Regions from separate parts of the Alishewanella sp. SMS8 genome, predicted to be linked through region 1. Evidence: predicted binding sites of a transcription regulator. Region 1 holds the regulator's gene; the other holds the start of a gene.
What was found. The regulator sigma-54, encoded in region 1, starts transcription at its own class of promoters, with help from an activator protein. The targets are predictions, from matches to a motif close to GTTGGCACGNNNNTNGNNT.
Positions count from the first base shown of each region.

Region 1 (5,110 bases):
TAATTAGCGTGGTGTGATCCGCATCCAAATATAAAATCGTCAGTTCCAGCTTGCGCGGCAGATACGACAAAATGTCTGATAACTCATCGGGATCGCTCGGTAAGTTACGCACATCAATACTCACGGCAACGCGTTCATATTGGCCCATTACTGCAGTTGCCAGAGTCGGTAATAGATTAACCGGGAGATTGTCGACGCAGTAATAGCCGAGATCTTCCATGACTCTTAGAGCAACCGATTTGCCAGAGCCTGAGCGACCACTGACGACGAGTAGTTTCATGACTCACCTGTTTTTTGGCTATAGTCGAGTAGTAGCTGATACAGTTGTTCATCTGACTCGACATGGCGGATTTTTTTGGTTAAGTCTTTCTGACTCAACAATTTGGCAATACCGGATAACGTACTTAGGTGCGTTTGGCATTGCTCAGTGGGTATTAAAATAGCGCAAAAAATATCGACGGCTTGGTTATCTATCGCATCAAACGCGATAGGGTCTTTACTGACCACAAACACCAAAATCGGTTGAGTTACGCAGTCAAGTTTGCCGTGAGGAATGGCGATACCGCCACCGATGCCGGTTGAACCGAGTTTTTCACGGGTCATTAAGGCTTCAAGAATCGTGTATTCAGATAGTTCGGGAAGCTGCTGGTGAGCCAGTTCGGCGATATATTCGAGGATACGTTTTTTACTGTTAAATAGAACTGCACTTTTCGTGCAGTTCTCCGCTAACATTGCGTTTAAATTCATAATAATGTCTTAGTGTCGTGACAGTTTTTCTTTGTGTTTAATGACCTGCCGATCGAGTTTGTCTATTAACTGGTCAATCGCAGCATACATGTTTTCGTTCTCAGACACCGCAAACACTTCGCCACCGGTGAGATGGATTTTAGCTTCGGCAATCTGTTGTAATTTTTCCACGTTTAAGATGACATGTACATTATTAATGTTCTCGAAATGACGCTCTAGCTTAGCAAATTTATTCTCGACATAATCTTTTAAGGCTTCGGTAATTTCGACGTGACGGCCTGTTAAATTGATTTGCATAGACTCTTCCTTTTAGTTAAGACACTTACAGCAGGGTCTTTCGTTGATTTGACGGCGGAATAAACAACGATTCGCGGTATTTAGCGATAGTTCGCCTAGCCACGTTTATCCCTTGTTCTAACAAAATCTCCGCCATTTTACTGTCACTTAGCGGTTTTGCCGGATTTTCTGCCGCCACCAATTTTTTAATAAAAGCACGAATGGCAGTGGAAGAACATTCACCACCACTCTCTGTACTAACATGACTGGAGAAAAAGAACTTAAGTTCAAAAATTCCACGTGGTGTATGCATATATTTATGAGTGGTGACGCGTGAGATCGTCGACTCATGCATACCGACCATTTCTGCAACATCATTCAATACCATCGGTTTCATGGCTTCTTCACCATGCTCAAAAAAGGCTTGTTGTTGCTGCACAATGCAATTGGCTACTTTGAGTAAAGTATCGTTTCGGCTTTCTAAGCTCTTTAAAAACCATTTAGCTTCTTGCAAGTGCGAACGAATAAATTGCGTATCAGCGGAATTTTTAGCGGTTTTGCTCATCGCCGCATATTGCTGATTGATCCGTATTTTGGGCATAGCGTCAGCGTTTAATTCGACTTGCCAACGACCTTTTACTTTTGTCACCGTGACATCAGGAATCACATACTGCTGTTCTTGTTTAATCACATCAGCACCCGGCCGTGGATTTAAACTGTGGATCAACTGCATGACTTCCTTTAACTCTTCTTCTTTGAGTTTAGTCACGCGCATCAAAGAACGAAAGTCTCTATTTGCTAAAAATTCGGTATAGTTGCTAATAATGAGTTTTGCATCATTTAAATAGGGGGTAGTTGGCTCAAACTGCCGTAACTGCACCAGTAAACACTCTTGCACCGAGCGCGCGCCAACCCCGACCGGATCAAATAATTGAATGCGTTTAATCACGGCTTCAACTTCGTCGGCCTCGACCTCGTTAGATTGCAGTGAGTCGAGTATTTCTTCGCAGCTGATACTTAAAAAACCATTGTCATCGATGGCTTCAATAATGATCTCAGCAATAGCCCGGTCGATTTCAGAAAAGGGCGTCAGTTGCATTTGCCAACGTAAATAATCTTGCAGGGTATCGCTGGTTTCACCCTGATACACCATATCGTCATCAGGCATGTTGCCACTGCTAACAGGGGCGGCACTGACTAAGTCATCCCAGTTATTATCTAGCGGTAAATCTTCTTGGATGTTTTGTTGATTCAGATCATCGCTGGTATCGCGATCGGCAGCGTCTTTTTGCTCTGAGTTTTTGTTGCGTGGATCGTCAAGGGTATCGCGATTGATATTGCCAAGACTGTGATCAACCTCATCTGGCTGACGTTCGAAATCATCATCGCCTTCGAGTAACGGGTTCGCGTCTAACGCTTCCTGTATTTCTTGCTGTAGCTCAATGGTAGACAACTGTAATAGGCGTATCGCCTGTTGCAGTTGTGGCGTCATGGTAAGCTGTTGTCCTAGGCGGAGTTGCAAAGAGGGCTTCATGTACCTGTAATTCTCTCCTGAATGCGCAGTTGCGTTCTATCTTCTTTACTATAGCCTGAATTGCTCACCTAGGTATACATCACGTACCTGCTGATTTGCTAGAACATCTTGCGGAGAACCGGCTGCAATCAGTTCGCCATGACTGACAATATAAGCGATTTCACAAACATCTAACGTTTCACGCACATTATGGTCAGTAATGAGAACACCAATGCCACGTTGGGCGAGGTGTTGAATGATTTTTTTGATATCAAGTACTGAAATCGGGTCAACGCCAGCGAACGGTTCGTCTAATAAAATAAAAGCGGGATCAGCGGCTAATGCTCGCGCGATCTCAACCCGACGACGCTCGCCACCAGATAACGCCATCCCTAAACTGTTGCGGATATGGCCGATATGAAATTCTTCTAATAAATCATCGGCAATTTCAGCGCGGCGTTGCGTGCTTAAATCTTTGCGGGTTTGCAAAATGGCCAATAAGTTTTCATGCACAGTCAATTTACGAAAAATCGAGCTTTCTTGCGGTAAATAACCAATGCCGGCGCGGGCACGTTGGTGGATCGGAGCAAAAGTAATATCTTGCTCGTTGAGGGTAATGGTGCCTTTATCCGAGGGAACTAAGCCAACAATCATGTAAAAGGTTGTCGTTTTACCTGCACCGTTAGGGCCCAATAAACCGACGATTTGCCCTGCATTGACCTCTAAGCTGACATCTTTCACTACCTGCCGGCTTTTATAGCTTTTGGCGAGGTGCGAGACCACTAACTTCATGGATTGTCCTTGTTTTCTGGGGTGAAAATCGTGGTAACGCGACGATTTTGCTCACCTTCAGCACTTAATTGTTGTAATTCAATGTTGTAACGGATCACGGCACCGCGCACTAAGCTACCGCTTTGCATCACTTCGGCATTACCCGATAACGTTAAAATTCGGCTGGCACGGTCAAATCGGATCTCATTCGCTTGAGCGGTTACAGGACGATCACCTTGCAGAGTTTGTGAATAGGTCGCCGGTGAGCCTGTTGTAATAAACACCTCTTTACCTTTACCAGCACTGGCGTCGACTTCAAGTTTGTCTGCTTTGATCAACATGGACCCCTGACGTACGACAACGTTATCGGCATAACTGGCAATGCTGTCAATTAATGAGGCTAAGGTTTTATCTGCATCGACCGAGATGGGCTGTTTATGATCCGGTTCGGCGGCCAAACTAACGGCAGAAAAAAAGGCCAAAACAATCATTAAGCTATTAATTTTCATTGAAATATACCGTCTCTAAATGCTTTTGCAATTGTATGGTTTCTTTTGTTAAATCGACATGCATACCTTGCCCTTTAATGAAAAAACCGGCGCCGGTGATCTGAACGATTTCATGCGTATGAATACTTTTTTCAGGCAACATCAGTTGTAATGAGGCCGTTTCAACGCGTTCTACTAAACCTAGGGTTTGTTTGTTTTGCAAAACCACTTGGTTTTCCAAAATAATCTTATCTTCAGGAAACCAGACACCTTGTAAGCTACTGATTTCCCAAGCAGGCTGATGTGCTTTATTAAACAGGGTATAGCGCGGTTGATCAAACTGCGTAAAGCCGAGCTGTTCAAAATGCTCTAATTTCAGCGCCTGCACGTGATCGGCAATATAGCCCTCATTGTCGTAGATGCGCAAGGTAACATTTTCAGCAATGTAATCCGGTTGAAATTCTCGATCCACTTGCAGATCCACTTGCTCAACGCTGGGATTCAACCACAGGTAGCCCGCGACTATCACGAGTAACATGACGATGAGCACAAAAAACTTTCTCATGAGCTGCTGCCATCAAATTGTAAAAATCGCTGTTGCGCAATCAGTAACAGATCGCATAATTCGCGCACTGCACCAAAGCCGCCAGGTAATGACGTTGCTAAATGGGCGTGCTTTTGCAAATAAGGATGTGCATCTTTTACCGCGACGGCTAAGCCACAATGTTGCATGACTTGCCAATCGGCCAAATCATCACCGATATAAGCGACTTGGCTGGCATCTAATTGCAGTTCAGCGAGCAGCGCTTGAAATGCAGCTGTTTTATTTTCTTGCCCTTGATAAATATAGGGCACAGTTAGCGATTTCATACGCTGCTCCACAATGGCCGATTGTCGCCCTGTTATCACGGCTACTTCTATGCCAGCTTGGCGCAGTGCTTTAATGCCATAGCCATCCCGGGTATGAAAGGCTTTTAGCTCTTCACCTTGATTACCTAAGTAAATGCGCCCATCCGAAAATACGCCATCGACATCACAGATAAGTAATTTAATATCAGCCGCGCGGCTGGCGTTAGTATCACTGATAGCTTGGTACAACTGGCGATATAAGTCCATGTTACATTACTCCTGCTCGCAGTAAGTCGTGCATATTCATGGCGCCGATTGGCTCGCGCTGCTCGTTAACAATGATCAGGCCATTAATTTTTCGTTGCTGCATAATATTTAACGCTTCGGCGGCGAGCATTTCTGCTTTAACCGTAATGCAATTGACCGTCATCACCTTGGCAATAGAGGTGCTGTGTATATCAATACG
Region 1 is NZ_JAPJEA010000001.1:1,181,501-1,186,610, reverse strand. Features, by position in the region: gene rapZ (RNase adapter RapZ) at 1-280, opposite strand, end outside; gene ptsN (PTS IIA-like nitrogen regulatory protein PtsN) at 277-750, opposite strand; gene hpf (ribosome hibernation promoting factor) at 757-1,044, opposite strand; gene ORJ01_RS05460 (RNA polymerase factor sigma-54) at 1,070-2,557, opposite strand; gene lptB (LPS export ABC transporter ATP-binding protein) at 2,606-3,328, opposite strand; gene lptA (lipopolysaccharide transport periplasmic protein LptA) at 3,325-3,816, opposite strand; gene lptC (LPS export ABC transporter periplasmic protein LptC) at 3,806-4,360, opposite strand; gene kdsC (3-deoxy-manno-octulosonate-8-phosphatase KdsC) at 4,357-4,911, opposite strand; gene ORJ01_RS05435 (KpsF/GutQ family sugar-phosphate isomerase) at 4,913-5,110, opposite strand, start outside.

Region 2 (5,110 bases), on a different contig from region 1:
CGTTTGCATCGCGATTTCTTGACCTTCATTGATACTGAAGGTTAAACGCTCTAAGTTAGCCGCTGTTATAGCGGAATCGTTTAAACGTACTGCTAGCATAAAGTCTTGTAATGCCGCCACTTTATCACCGGCTAATAACTTAATGACACCACGGTTGTTTAACGCTAAAGCGCGCATTTCACGTTTAGCTGAACCCGTAACCGCTTTTAAGGTTGCGGCACGATATACGGCGTTGTCACACGCTGTGGCAGCTAAGTCTAGTTCGTTCATCCGGCTATAAGCGACACATAGGCTAACTTGGCCATAAAACGACTCAGCATCAGCCTGCGACGGCGCTTGGGCGGAAGCAATGGCTTTGTCATACTGACCTGCCTGAATATATTCAGCACCAGGTGCATTGTCAATTAAAGCCATCTTGTAGCCCGTGCTCGCGGCAGAAGCGAGTAATGGACTTGACGACAACAGTACCACCGCCATACGGGTAATAAATTTACGAGTTGAAATAGTCATGTCTGGTCTCTCCTGCAAAATTAATTTGATGTGCCGTTATTGCTGGGCACGTAATAAAGTTACAAGATCCTGTAAGTTTCGACAAACGAGAAGAAATGAATGAATAGATTAATTAAATTAATCTATAATAGAAAATCTAAAGACCGCTTCACCATGAAAAATATAAACCAATTAAATCAATATAATAAAGGCATAGCACAACAAATAAAACTAAGTGACATTTAGGTTGCACATTATTCAAGCAATACGAAAATTAATAAAAATGTAATTTAATTTCATTTTGATCGAGCTGTTTAACCGCTCGCTCAGAACAATTTTGGAAGTTTTTTCGGTACAATCGCCATCGCAGTGCTATAGCCCTGTTCATATAAGCGCTGTTTTTGTAACATGCTTAAATCAAAATTGACCGCAGAAATATCGCCGGTATTGACCACTATCGTGTTGTGCCAATACTCAGCGTGCACATATTCTCGCGATACCGCATTCATAAAGGTTTGAATGAGCATCTGTAAATAAGAGATGATGGGTAAGAAGCGCCGTTGTTGAATGGGCCGATAGCCTGCTTCACTTTTTAAGCGAAAACTGACTAAGGGTATCCCCCGACTAGACCAATCGCGATGCAAGGCATCTTCTGACAAGATCACACCATCGGTAAGGACATGCTCTCCATAACGTTTAAATGAAAAAAATATCGGTATCGACATCGAAAAGCGGATAGCTTTAGCTACTTTAAGATCGGGTGTTAGCTGACGATTAAAGACGACCGGCCCGCCGCCACTGATATCCGTAGCGAGCACATGCAAATCAATCGCCAAATCAGCGAAGGTACGACCCTCTAGTTGCAGATCAAGCCAGTCTTCAAACCGATCGCCATTACATAACCCACCGGTGCGCAGTAAGGTGGTAATAGAAACCCCCTTAAACACCCGGAAATCGGTATCTAATGCCAATTGCGCAATACGCTCTAACGACCAACCTGCGGCACAAAAAGCAGCAACCACACTGCCACCGGAAACCCCCACCAGATGCCGATAATATAACTGCATATCCGCTAAAGCTTTTAATACGCCTATATGACAACTTAATCGGGTTCCCCCGCCGGAGAGGATAGGTACAATTTCATTCTTATGTTCATCAGGCATATACGCTCAACCTCACCACTATGCTGTTGAGTATGGCGCATTAGACTAGGCTGTCCAGTGCAAATCGACATAGTACTCTTTATCTGCTAATACCAAATAACTAGTTGATGTTGCTGTAATTGTGTCTTCTTTAGATTCAATTTGCTCTCCAAATGAGAAATCTATAACTATTTAGAATAAAATTCCCTTGTTACAAAATATTTACAGTTTCAATTGGGCAGGCGTAGCTTATGACTTGTTCCTTTTTTTATTATGCTTAAAAAAGACCTTTTTTGGGGCCTCATACCGCTATGGCTACATAAGCAGCTCATTTTATACAGATTTTGCTGATTTACAGCTACGCCAAGTTTGTCCTATTAATAATAGCGGTGTTGCGAAGTTGTCATTCATTTCGCATCACCTTACATCCAGGTAATAACAACATTATAAAAAAGGTCATACCATGCTTACTCAGAAGTTTAAATTAACGGCAATAGCCGTGCTTTGTTTACCCGGTGCATTATTCAACACCGCAGCGATTGCAAATCAGGATAACGACACTTCAACTGGCCCTGTTACCCGCGTGATCATCAAATATAAAGAAACCAACACCGATACCATGCTACAGAGCCTACCAGCCACCATGGCTCAGCAACGCAAAGCCGAACGGATGAAAGCAAAAGCCGAGCGCTTTAGTCAACGCGCGGGGGAAAAAATAAAATTTGTGCGCGAAACGGCCTTAGAAAAACATGCCGTGTTCAGTGCCGAGCGCCGTTTATCAGTTGCTGAAACGGAGACATTACTCCATCAATTGGCTCAAGATGATGATGTAGAACTGGTCGAAGAAGACATGTTACTGCAACCCACCCTAGCACCGAATGACACCCAATATGCGAACCAATGGCATTATTATGAAAACACCGGCGGCATCCGTGCGCCAGCCGCGTGGGACAAGGCAACAGGCCAAGGCGTGGTGGTGGCAGTACTGGATACCGGCTATCGGCCCCATGTGGATTTAAATGCTAACCTCTTACCAGGCTATGACATGATCTCTGATGCTTTTATTGGTAACGATGGTAATGCCCGCGATAGCGATGCCCGCGATCCAGGTGATTGGACGAATGTCGGCGAGTGTGGCGGTGGTCAACCAACGTCGTTTAGAGCGTCCAGTTGGCATGGTACCCATGTTGCTGGCACTGTAGCCGCAGTCAGTAATAACAATACTGGCGTTGCCGGTGTAGCCTTTAACGCTAAAGTGGTGCCGGTTAGAGTCTTAGGTAAGTGTGGTGGCTACACCTCCGATATCGCAGACGGCATTATCTGGGCATCAGGCGGCACAGTGTCTGGCGTACCCGCCAATGCCAACCCTGCCAGCGTCATTAACATGAGCTTGGGTGGCTCTGGCAGCTGTAATAGCACCACCCAAAGCGCCATTAACCAAGCGCGCAGCCGCGGTACGGTGATTGTGGTTGCCGCTGGCAATGACAATGGTAATGCCAATAATTTTAACCCAGGTAATTGTAGTGGTGTGGTGAATGTTGCTTCAACTAACCGCCAGGGTGGACGCGCTTATTACTCTAATACTGGCAGCAGTGTCGATGTCGCTGCACCGGGTGGCGCGATGTCTTCTTCCAATGATCCAAGTGGCGTATTATCTACTTACAACAGCGGTTCAACGACACCCGCCAATGACAGCTATGGGTACAGCCAAGGCACATCGATGGCCGCACCACATGTTGCCGGTATCGCCGCGTTAATCAAGCAAGCCAAACCGAACGCCACCCCGGATCAAATTGAAGATATTCTGAAAACCTCAGCCCGTAGTTTCCCTGCAAGCTGCTCAGGTTGTGGTGTCGGCTTAGTTGATGCCAATGCCGCAGTGCTTGCCGCAACAGGCTCAGGATCAGGCGCCACAGGCAGTAGCAGTACGCTGCCCAATCTGTCTGCTAGTCGCAATAACTGGTTGCATTACACCATTAACATACCGGCCGGCATGCAGAATTTTACTGCCAGTATCGCTGGCGGAACAGGAGATGCCGATCTGTACGTCAGACGCGGCGCGCGGCCAACAACCAGCAGCTTTGATTGTCGTCCCTATTTACAGGGAAACAATGAAACCTGCAGTATCAGCAACCCCGCCGCGACAACGTGGCACATCAGTATTCGTGCCTATAGTACTTTTAGTGGCGTAACGTTGAATGTGAGCTATAATCCTTAAGTGTTAGTAAACGTGCATAACGTTACTTAACGTCAGTTTGGCAGCTTGCATTGCATGAAACATGCGAGTTGCCAAGCTTTACATTTAACCTAGTCTGTTTTTTGCTAGCGCGAGGGTAAAAATACTGATGGTGAAATAACAAATGATCCAGTTAGCGGTAATCGGCCCTTTAATGTAAGCTTATCCTGCTATCCAAACCTAACACATTGTATCCAAAATAAAAATGTTACAGAATATAAGAAAGGCTGGTTATATGTTAACTATCTTGCAGACAAATGGGCGTTGCGAATAACTTCAAATACTCTAAAAATAGGAGTTTGATAACCGTTTTATTGTAAAAAGTGTGTCAGCAACAGTTTTATTTGCCGGCTGACATTGATGAAAATCGTCAATAATTTTTACAGTCACTTTAAAAGTTAAAAATCTAAGCTATAACTATCAACAACTTAAAATCTGGATCGTTTCTTGCTTAATTTAATATATTATCTTCTAAGAGTTATTTATTATGCTAACAGCAGTTAAGAAAGTCACCTTTGGGGTGTTATGTACCTTTGCATTACTCTCTACCTCTGTACTGGCCTTTACAGCCACCAGCACCACAGAGACATGGAGTTTTAAACCTGCAACGACAACAACCGTTACAGGTGCAAACACAATCACGCTAACATCAAATTTGGGGACAACCGCATCAGTTTCTGGCTGGTCTTCAATTCTTAGCGAAGCAAACTCACTGGTTAATGCAGCTTCACAACTACGTTTAGATTCTTCTTACGGCGTTCAATTGTGGAACAATACAGATAGTGGATCGCCTAGCCACGCAGTTGATAACCAAAATGGTTTTGATTTTATTCTCTTAGAATTTCCTAACCCAGTAGAATTACTCAGTTTAACCAATGCTTGGTATAGTAGAGACTCTGACGTGTCAGTGGGGGCTTTTAATAGCAATCCGTTCGCTAATACATCTCCAACTTGGCAGCAAGTTGCTAACAGCGCTATTCAGACCGCAAGTTATACCAACACTCTTTCTGGCTCGCCATATATCTTTGCTGAGAAAACGTCTATCGTTTCTTCTGAAAGCATTGTTGGCGTAAGCGGTAAATTCTGGTTAATTGGTGCTTATAATGCAGCGTTTAATGGAGCCGGTTGTAAAATTACCTGTTTTAATGATGCGATGAAGTTTGCCAGCATAACCACTAAATCAGCAGCCCTACCAACATCGCCAGATAATGCGCAAGATGTGCCACTGCCAGGTACCCTATCA
Region 2 is NZ_JAPJEA010000002.1:538,641-543,750, forward strand. Features, by position in the region: gene ORJ01_RS09965 (hypothetical protein) at 1-510, opposite strand, end outside; gene ORJ01_RS09970 (patatin-like phospholipase family protein) at 816-1,652, opposite strand; gene ORJ01_RS09975 (S8 family peptidase) at 2,095-3,849, shown strand; gene xdp1 (exosortase-dependent surface protein XDP1) at 4,355-5,110, shown strand, end outside.
Region 2: a site for sigma-54 is predicted at 2,031-2,049, ahead of ORJ01_RS09975 (S8 family peptidase). Genes of this name have one in related genera too.